Linked DNA regions of Nodosilinea sp. E11. The protein of the gene in region 1 interacts with the protein of each later gene in a pairwise test. Links are inferred from orthologs where the notes say so. Each region holds a gene or a part of one and is shown on either strand. Other genes may lie near its edges.

Evidence for each region.
Region 2: the proteins of gyrB (region 1) and gyrA interact in binary tests that used the Escherichia coli proteins (3 or more experiments, as listed by UniProt). The link is inferred for Nodosilinea sp. E11 from one-to-one orthologs.

Annotation. Positions count from the first base shown.
Region 1 is NZ_CP136520.1:1,438,609-1,443,308, reverse strand. What follows is about bases 1,052-3,977. They hold gyrB (DNA topoisomerase (ATP-hydrolyzing) subunit B), read right to left. Parts: upstream 3,522-3,977; coding sequence 1,581-3,521; downstream 1,052-1,580. Other genes in these bases: miaA (tRNA (adenosine(37)-N6)-dimethylallyltransferase MiaA), read left to right, coding at 3,728-3,977; ilvD (dihydroxy-acid dehydratase), read left to right, coding at 1,052-1,476. In the rest of the region: more of ilvD, read left to right, coding at 1-1,051; more of miaA, read left to right, coding at 3,978-4,639. UniProt on the Escherichia coli protein: DNA gyrase negatively supercoils closed circular double-stranded DNA in an ATP-dependent manner to maintain chromosomes in an underwound state.
Region 2 is NZ_CP136520.1:1,891,019-1,895,993, forward strand. What follows is about bases 603-3,803. They hold gyrA (DNA gyrase subunit A), read left to right. Parts: upstream 603-969; coding sequence 970-3,603; downstream 3,604-3,803. Other genes in these bases: RRF56_RS10665 (histone deacetylase), read right to left, coding at 603-668; RRF56_RS10675 (hypothetical protein), read right to left, coding at 3,662-3,803. In the rest of the region: more of RRF56_RS10665, read right to left, coding at 1-602; more of RRF56_RS10675, read right to left, coding at 3,804-4,576; RRF56_RS10680 (sirohydrochlorin chelatase), read right to left, coding at 4,662-4,975. UniProt on the Escherichia coli protein: A type II topoisomerase that negatively supercoils closed circular double-stranded (ds) DNA in an ATP-dependent manner to maintain chromosomes in an underwound state.

The DNA of each region.
Region 1 (4,700 bases):
GTGTTTGTCTCGGGTGGGCCGATGGAGGCGGGCAAGACCAAACTGGCCGACCACAAGCTCGACCTAGTGGATGCCATGGTGGCCGCCGCCAGCGACACCATGAGCGACGAACTGGTTGAAGAGTATGAGCGTTCCGCCTGCCCCACCTGCGGCTCTTGCTCGGGCATGTTCACCGCCAACTCGATGAATTGCCTCACCGAGGCGATCGGCCTGTCGCTGCCGGGCAACGGCACCACCCTGGCCACCCACTTCGATCGCAAAGATCTGTTTCTCACCGCCGCCCGCACCATCGTTGACATCACCCGCCGCTACTACGAGCAGGGCGACGAGTCAGTGCTGCCCCGCTCCACCGCCAGCTTCAAAGCCTTTGAGAATGCCATGATGCTGGATATCGCCATGGGTGGTTCTACCAACACCATTCTGCACCTGCTGGCGGCCGCCCGCGAAGCCGAGGTTGACTTCACCATGGCCGATATCGATCGCCTGTCGCAGCAGGTGCCCCAGCTGTGCAAAGTGGCCCCCAACACCCCCGACTACCACGTCGAGGATGTGCATAGAGCTGGGGGTGTGTACGCCATTCTGGGTGAGCTCGACCGAGCCGGGCTGCTGCACAGCGACATACCCACGGTTCACAGCCCTACCCTGAAGGAAGCCCTGGAACGCTGGGACGTGACCCGTACGGCTGACGAAGCCGTTCACACCTTCTTTAGGGCTGGCCCAGCGGGCATTCCCACCCAGGTGGCCTTCAGCCAAGACACGCGCTGGCCTACGCTCGATCTCGATCGGCAGTCGGGCTGCATTCGCAGTGTGGAGCATGCCTATTCCCACGACGGTGGCCTGGCCGTGCTCTACGGCAATCTGGCCGTCAATGGCTGCGTTGTCAAGACCGCAGGTATCGACGTCAGTATGTTCGAGGCGGAGCAGTTGCGCTATACCACCAGCGTGCCGACCTCGACTCTGCGGGTGTTTGAAGGGCCTGCCCGCATCTTTGAAAGCCAGGATGCCGCCGTCACCGCCATCCTCAACGACCGGATACAGGCGGGAGACGTGGTAATTATCCGCTACGAGGGGCCAAAGGGCGGGCCGGGGATGCAGGAAATGCTCTACCCCACCAGCTACCTGAAGTCGAAGGGGCTGGGTAAGTCCTGCGCTCTGCTCACCGACGGGCGGTTCTCGGGCGGCACCTCGGGCCTCTCCATTGGCCACGCCTCGCCTGAGGCGGCGGCGGGGGGCAACATTGCCCTGGTGGAAGAGGGCGATCGCATCGTGATCGACATTCCCAACCGCACGATCAACGTCGATATCTCTGACCAGGAACTGGCCCAGCGCCGTGCCGCCATGGAGGCGAAAGGCGACGCCGCCTGGAAGCCCGCCGAGCCCCGCCAGCGACGAGTGACGGCAGCACTCAAGGCCTATGCCCTACTGGCTACCAGCGCTGACCAGGGCGCAGTCCGCAACCTGGAGATGCTGAAGTAGAGTCTGTTTCGGCGATACCAAAAAACCCGGTTTCTTTTCTGCCCTAGGCCAGCAGCCTGTGCGTGCAAAAGAAACCGGGTTTTTGCTGGCTTTTGGCCGTTCCGCTAAATATCGAGATCTTCCAGCTTCATACGGGGGCCGTAGGTCTCAATGAACTCGCGGCGGGGGGCAACGCGATCGCCCATCAAGATCGTAAAGATGCGATCGGCCTCGGCAGCGTCTTCAATCTCCACCCGCTTCATGGTGCGGGTGGTGGGGTCCATGGTGGTTTCCCACAGCTGCTGAGGCATCATTTCGCCCAGACCCTTAAACCGCTGCACCGTGTAGTTGGCGTTGGCCGGAAACTCGTTGGTGATCAGGTTTTGCAGCTCGCGCTCGTTGTAGCAGTACCAGTGGTTGCGACCCCGCTCCACCTTATAGAGGGGCGGGCAGGCAATGTAGATATAGCCCTGATCGACCAGGTCGCGCTGGTAGCGGTAAAAGAAGGTCAGCAGCAGGGTGCGAATGTGGGCTCCATCCACGTCGGCGTCGGTCATTAGGCAAATGCGGTGGTAGCGCAGTTGTGACGAGTCAAACTCTTCGCCGCGAATGCCCATGCCCAGGGCGGTGATCAGCGCCTGGATCTCGGTGTTTTTGTAGATCTTCGAGTCTTCGGTTTTCTCAATGTTGAGAATCTTGCCCCGCAGGGGGAGAATGGCCTGGAACCTGCGATCGCGCCCCTGCTTGGCGCTGCCGCCGGCTGAGTCACCTTCTACGATAAAGATCTCAGACTCGCTGGGGTCGCGGCTGCTGCAATCGGCCAGTTTGCCCGGTAGGGTAGACGACTCTAGCACCGACTTGCGGCGCACCAGTTCCCGCGCTCGGCGGGCCGCCTCAGCGGCGTTAAAGGCTTGGATCGCTTTCTCTAGAATGGCATCGGCCACGCCGGGGTGAAAGTCGAGGTACTCGGTCAGTGCCTCGCCCACCAGCGAGTCGACAATGCCGCGCACTTCGGTGTTGCCCAGCTTGGTCTTGGTCTGGCCCTCAAACTCAGGGTCGGGCACCTTGACCGAAATAATCGCCGTCAGCCCCTCGCGGATGTTTTCACCGGCCAGGTTAGAGTCGGCGTCTTTGCGTTTGTTGCGCTTGCGGCTGAAGTTATTGAGGGTGCGGGTGAGCACCGCCTTGAGCCCCTCTAGGTGGGTGCCGCCGTCAATGGTGCGAATGTTGTTGGCAAAACCCAGCAGGTTGTCAGAATAGGCGTCTATACACCACTGGAGCGCTGCCTCTACCTGCACTCCATCGCGCTCGGAGGAGATGTGAATGATTTCGTCGTGGATCGGCTGCTTGTCGTTGTTGATGTACTTGACGTACTCAATGATGCCGCCCGCGTAGTGGTAGGTGGACACCTTGGGGGTGTCTGACTTGATCACATCGAGGCGGTAGTCGGTGAAAATCACCTGAATGCCCGCGTTCAGGTAGGCTAGCTCTCGCAGCCGCCCGCACAGGGTGTCGTAGTCAAACTCAGTGCCGTTGTGGAAGATTTCGGTGTCGGGCAAAAAGGTTACCGAGGTGCCCTGGCGCTTTTCGGTAATTTTTTCAACCTGGAGATCGCCGATGGGCACGCCCCGCTCAAAGCGTTGTTTGTGGGCCTTGCCCTCGCGCCACACCGTGACCTCAACCCACTCCGACAGGGCGTTGACGACAGAAATGCCGACGCCGTGGAGACCGCCAGACACTTTGTAGCCGCCGCCGCCAAATTTGCCCCCGGCGTGCAGCACGGTCATCACCGTTTCGAGCGCCGACTTGCCGGTGCGAGGGTGAATATCGGTGGGGATGCCGCGCCCATTATCGGTTACACTGACCGAGCCGTCGGCATTGAGGGAAATATCGATGCGATCGCAGTGCCCTGCCAGCGCTTCGTCTACGGAGTTATCGACGACCTCGTACACTAGGTGATGAAGCCCCCGTGGCCCCGTGCTGCCAATGTACATACCTGGGCGTTTCCGTACAGGTTCAAGCCCCTCTAGAACCTGAATCTGATCAGCACCGTAGTCGGTTGTCATGTTATACGCTCCAAAAATGAGCCCTAAGCCGCCTGACTGCGCGACAGGCTAAAACGCTAGAAAATTATAGCACAAAGCGGCCACGGCGGTTCCTAAGGCAGCTTCAGGCGAAGAATGAGCTAGGGATGCATCTACCAAAATTTTCTCAACTAGAATCACTACCCCAAGCCGACAGTATCACTAGTTCAATTGTACCGTTCTTGGTGATAATTGGCGGGGCTACAGCTACGGGCAAGTCTGCTCTGGCGATCGCCCTAGCCCAGCGCCTGTCCCTGGCCTCAGATAGCGAGGCTGTCATTCTTAGCGCCGACTCCCGACAAGTCTATCGAGAGTTTGACATTGGCACTGCTAAACCTCTGGCCTGCGATCGCCAGCAGATTCCCCACTATTTAATCGACATTTGCGATCCCACCGAAACCCTCACCCTGGCCCAGTATCAGCGCCAGGCCCAGACGTTGATCCAGCAGTTTCACCAAGCGGGCACTCTGCCGCTACTAGTGGGCGGCACCGGTCTCTATATAGATGCGGTGGTGAAAGGACTGCGAATTCCCCCGGTGGCTCCTCAGCCCGCTCTGCGGCGGCAGTTTGAGGCTTTGGGCCAACCCCACTGCTATGCCCTGCTCAAAAGTCTCGACCCCGCCGCTGCCGATCGCATTCACCCCAACGACCCTGTGCGTACTGGGCGCGCCCTAGAGGTGTATTACGTCACTGGTCAGTCCATCTCTACGCTCCAGGGCGAAGCTCCACCGGCTTATCCGCTGCTGTACCTGGCCCTCGACTGCGATCCGCTAGCCTTAGAAAAACGCATTGCCAGGCGTACCCAGGCCATGCTCGAGGCTGGCTTCGTCGAAGAGGTCACGCGTCTGGTGGGCAAGTACGGTTCTGATCTGCCGCTGTTGCAAACCCTGGGCTATGCCGAAATGCTGCGCCATCTGCAAGGCCATAGTTCTCTCGCCACGGCCCAGACAGAGATTGTGCAGCACACGCGCCAGTTCGCCAAGCGCCAGCGCACCTGGTTTCGCAACCGGGCCACGGTGCAGTGGTTCGATGCCGACGCCAGCGATTTGGTAGACCGGGTGTGGGATTGGCTCAAAGAGCAGGGGGAGCACCTGACCTAGGCGGTGCATTCAGCGGGTAAACGATAGCGCTAAACTGGTGGCATAGTAAGTATGACCATGT
Region 2 (4,975 bases), 450 kb from region 1 along the record:
AAGGGAATCACCTTTTGCTCAAACTGGGCGTCATAATCGGCGCTGGCGCTGCCGGGGGGCATGGGCAGGTTCAGCACGTTGCCGTGAAAGCCGGTCTCGCTGCTGTGGCCGGTGCCGGGATAGGCGGGCAGCTGGTGGAGGGAGCAGTAGGCGATCGCCGCATTCTGCTCTACCAGGGCCTGGGTGCCGTTACCGTGGTGCACATCCCAGTCGAGAATGGCGACGCGGTTGATGGTGGATTTTTCTAGGGCGTAGTGGGCGGCGATCGCCGCATTCGAGAATAGACAAAAGCCCATGCCGCGATCGCGCACTGCGTGATGCCCCGGTGGCCGCGCCAGCACAAAGGCCGAGTGCCCAGTTTCGAGCACGTAATCCACACCGTCGAGCCAGGCGCTCACCGCCAGCCGCGCTACAGCGTAGCTGGCCTCAGACACCACCGTATCGCCATCAATCTGACCACCGCCAGTATGGGCAATTTCCCGCAGGGCCGTGACATAGCGAGGGTTGTGGATCTGAGCAATCAGGCTGTCTACTTCCCCTCGCTGAGTCACCGGAGTAGGCTCTCGCCAGTCCAGATGATCGGCCCAGGGCGTCTGCTCTAGGGCAGCCACAATAGCCTTTAATCGACCTGCGTTTTCGGGATGAAAACTACCCGTGTCGTGAGTCAAAAAAACAGGTGAATAGATAACGGCAAAATTAGCCAGGGTGAAAGCATGGTGCACGGTGAATTTAGGGGTGGTGAACGGCAGCAAATTGGCGATCGGTCTATGGTGGCAAAACCTCCCCCTGCCAAGGATCTTGCGGCTCTGGCTCCACCATAACTCTCAATAATTTGAACCGGGGAATTTGTGCTAAAATATAACTCACATGAGTCCGCAAAAAACATACTAATCAAGCGCTATTCAGCACCGCTCGGTGCGAGGGTCTGACTAGCGCTTTGTTGTTCGCAAAATCGGAGTTTTTTAGCCTATGGCTACCCCAGAAGAGCGCATCGTTCCTACCGATCTGCGCAACGAAATGTCACGCTCTTACCTGGAATACGCCATGAGCGTGATCGTGGGTCGAGCGCTGCCAGACGCCAGGGACGGGCTCAAGCCAGTGCACCGCCGCATTCTCTATGCCATGCACGAGCTGGGGTTAGCCGCCGATCGCCCCTTCCGTAAATGCGCCCGTGTGGTCGGGGAAGTGCTGGGTAAGTATCACCCCCACGGCGATACGGCGGTGTACGACGCCCTGGTGCGCATGGCCCAAGACTTCTCCATGCGCGTGCCGCTGATCAACGGCCACGGCAACTTTGGCTCTATCGACAACGATCCCCCGGCGGCGATGCGATACACCGAGTGTCGTCTGCAATCGCTGACCAGTGACTCACTGCTCCAAGACATCGAGTCGGAAACCGTCGATTTTGCCGACAACTTCGATGGCTCTCAGCAAGAACCCGTGGTGATGCCCTCGCGGCTGCCCCAGCTGCTGCTCAACGGCTCTTCGGGCATTGCCGTGGGTATGGCCACCAACATTCCGCCCCACAACCCCGGTGAGCTGATCGACGGCGTGATCGCGCTGATCAACAACCCCGAGATCTCCACCGCTGAGCTAATGGAGATCATTCCCGGCCCCGACTTTCCCACGGGTGGGCAGATCTTGGGCCGCAGCGGCATTCGCGATGCCTATATGACTGGGCGCGGCTCGGTTACCATGCGCGGCGTCGCCACCATGGAAACCATTGAGCACCGGGGACGGCCCGATCGCGAAGCCATTATCATCACCGAGCTGCCCTACCAGACCAACAAGGCGGGCATGATCGAGCGGATCGCCGAGATGGTGAACGAGCGCCGCTTAGAGGGCATTTCTGACATTCGCGATGAGAGCGATCGCGACGGTATGCGCATCGTTATCGAACTCAAGCGCGACGCCTACCCCCGCGTCGTGCTCAACAACCTCTACAAGCAGACGCCCCTACAAAACAACTTCGGCGTCAACATGCTGGCCTTGGTGAACGGCGAACCCCAGCTGCTCGGCCTCAAGCGCATGCTGGAGGTCTTCCTGGAATTCCGCGAAGAGACGATCATTCGCCGTACCCGCTACGAACTGCGCCGAGCCGAAGAAAAAGACCACATTCTCCAGGGCTACCTGATTGCCCTGACCAACCTAGATGCCATCATTGCGCTAATTCGTGGGGCCGCCGACACCCCCGCCGCCAAGCAAGAGCTGATGGACACCTACAGTCTCTCGGACTTGCAGGCCGACGCCATTCTGCAAATGCAGCTCCGTCGCCTCACCGCCCTAGAGGCCGACAAAATTCAGCAGGAACACGAAGATCTAGTCGCCAAAATCACTGACCTGCAAGATATTTTGGCCCGCCGCGAGCGCATTCTTGAAATCATTACCACCGAGCTGGGCGAGCTCAAGGCCAAGCACGATAGCCCCCGCCGCACCGTGATCGAGGTAGATGACGGGGAACTCACCGACATCTCGCTGATTGCCAACGAGCAGGTGGTCATTCTCGTCACCGACCAGGGCTATATCAAGCGCATGCCGGTGGCCACCTTTGAGGCTCAGAGCCGTGCCACCCGAGGCAAGGCTGGGGCCAAAATGAAGGAAGACGACGCGGTGCAGCACTTCATCACCTGCTACACCCACGACTATCTGCTGTTCTTTAGCGATCGCGGCGTCACCTACGCCCTGCGGGCCTACCAAATTGCCGAAGGTTCTCGCGCCGCTCGGGGTATGCCGATTGTGCAAATGCTGCCCATACCCAAAGAAGAGGCGATTACCTCGGTGCTAGCGGTGCGCGAGTTCACCGACGAAGACTACCTGGTGATGCTCACCCAGGGTGGCTTTGTGAAGAAAACAGCGCTGTCGGCCTTCAGCAACATTCGCACCAACGGACTGATTGCCATCTCCCTCGAAGAGGGCGATTACCTCAAGTGGGTGCGCCTGGCCCGCAATACCGACAGCATTTTGATCGGCTCGCGGCGGGGCATGACGATTCACTTTAAAGCCAGTGACGAGCAACTGCGACCCCTGGGGCGGCCCACCCGGGGCGTGCGGGCGATGTCGCTGCGCGATGGCGACGAGCTGATCAGCATGGATATTTTGCCCAGCCAGGTGGTCGAAGCGGTGGTGCAGGCGGCTGAAAATGACGAGGATGACGAAAGCGTTGCGGGCGGCAACGAGGGCGGCCCCTGGGTGCTGGTAATCACCGCCTCGGGTCTGGGCAAGCGGGTGCCGGTGGCCAAGTTCCGGCTGCAAAATCGGGCGGGTATGGGCCTGATGGCGATCAAGTTCCGCAAGCGCGACGATACGTTAGCCTCACTGCTGGTGGTTGGCGAAGGCGATGAGCTGATGCTGGTCACCAACCGAGGCATCATCATTCGCCAGCGGGTGAACGATATCTCGATTCAGTCGCGACCTGCGACGGGGGTGCGTTTGCAGCGGCTGGATGGGGAAGATGCGATCGCTGCGGTGGCTGTCGTGCCCCCGGCTCTACAGGTAGAAGGGCTTGACGATGCCGTTGAGGCAATCGAGGCGATTGAGGAGGCTGCCGAAGATAGAACCGTTGTCGACGTGATCGCCGTAGAAGGGGCGACCGAGGAGGAATAGCCCGCTGGGTCGTCCAGGGGTGTAGTGAGGAAATAGCTCACTCAGGCTGACGGTCGCCTTAGCCTAGGGGCACAGGCGACCGTTGCTGTAAGCGTTCTGGCATTGCGGCAGGCCCAGCCAGAGAACTGCCTACGGCATCGCTGGGCTGGGGTTGAAAACTGGCCCAACGATTGAGGTACTGAGTCAAGTGGCGATCGCCCTGGGCAATCCTTTCTACTAGCAGGGTCTGCACCCTGGCGGTTTCGGCCTGGTGCTGCTCTTCGCTAAAGAATCCGGCAAACCTGGCCGCTCGCAACCACACCAGGTAGGTGCTCAAGGCATCGTACTGGCTCTGCGCCACGATCGATTCCAGATTCCCCTCTACCCACCAATCCACCACATCGTGAGGTTCTGGCCCTACCTGACCCGGAATGCCCATGGCTGCCGCCAGTTCGTGCAGGGAGGGGGTGGCAATGCCCCAGCCGCTGAGGGCACTTTTTAGGTCAATGTGGGCGTCGCTGTGGCGGCTAAAATAGTCGTTCCCCCACCCTTTGTCAGCCCGACGGCAAAAATCTGCCGCCGAAATACCTGCCACCAACCCCCGCTGAAGCAAGACCGGCAGGTCGGCAGTTTGCGAATTAAACCCCACCAGCTGCGGATGGTGCTGCCCTAGGTAGCCCAGGAACGTAGAAATCAGTTCCCCTTCGTCCATCAGCTGATCAAGCTGTCTCGGTAGCGTGGTCAGCCGCAGGTGGATATTGCCATCGGGTTGCTGCTCTCGAACCACTGCCGAGACCGCAACCACGCGGCACAGTGCCGTTTTGAGATGGGGACGAGGTTTGTCTGCCGTGGCCCCAGCCTTGGCCCACATCACGTCAAACACCTCAGCCTCCGATAGCGTGGCGGCCAGGCCGTACACTCGCCGTCCCGAGGCCGGGTCAGGCACCCACTCTAGATCAAAGGCGCATACTTGCCGACCAACAGATTTAAACATAACGGCTCCCTGGGCTGCACTAAAAACTTACCTAGGCCATGCCCAGGCGCTGTTTCTAACATTCCCAGCCCCATCAGCTAAGCCGCTAGGGAACCTGCCAGGCCCGCTGATGATAATCGTCGGGCTCTGGAAACAGGTCTACAGGTTCGCCATGGTGATGTCCGTGGCCGTGATCATGAGCCTGGCCGTGGCCGTGGGTATGCCCCTGATCGTGAGCGTGCCCGTGCCCATGACCATGATCATGCCCATGACCGTGCTGACCACCCCCGGCAGCGAGGCGAAACTTGCACATTTCGCAGTTCATGGCCACTTGGCCCAGCTGGGTTTCGATCTCGCGATCGCGCAAAATCTGCATTAGCTGCGGGTGGCTACCCATCTCCGGCAAATAGCTCACCAATT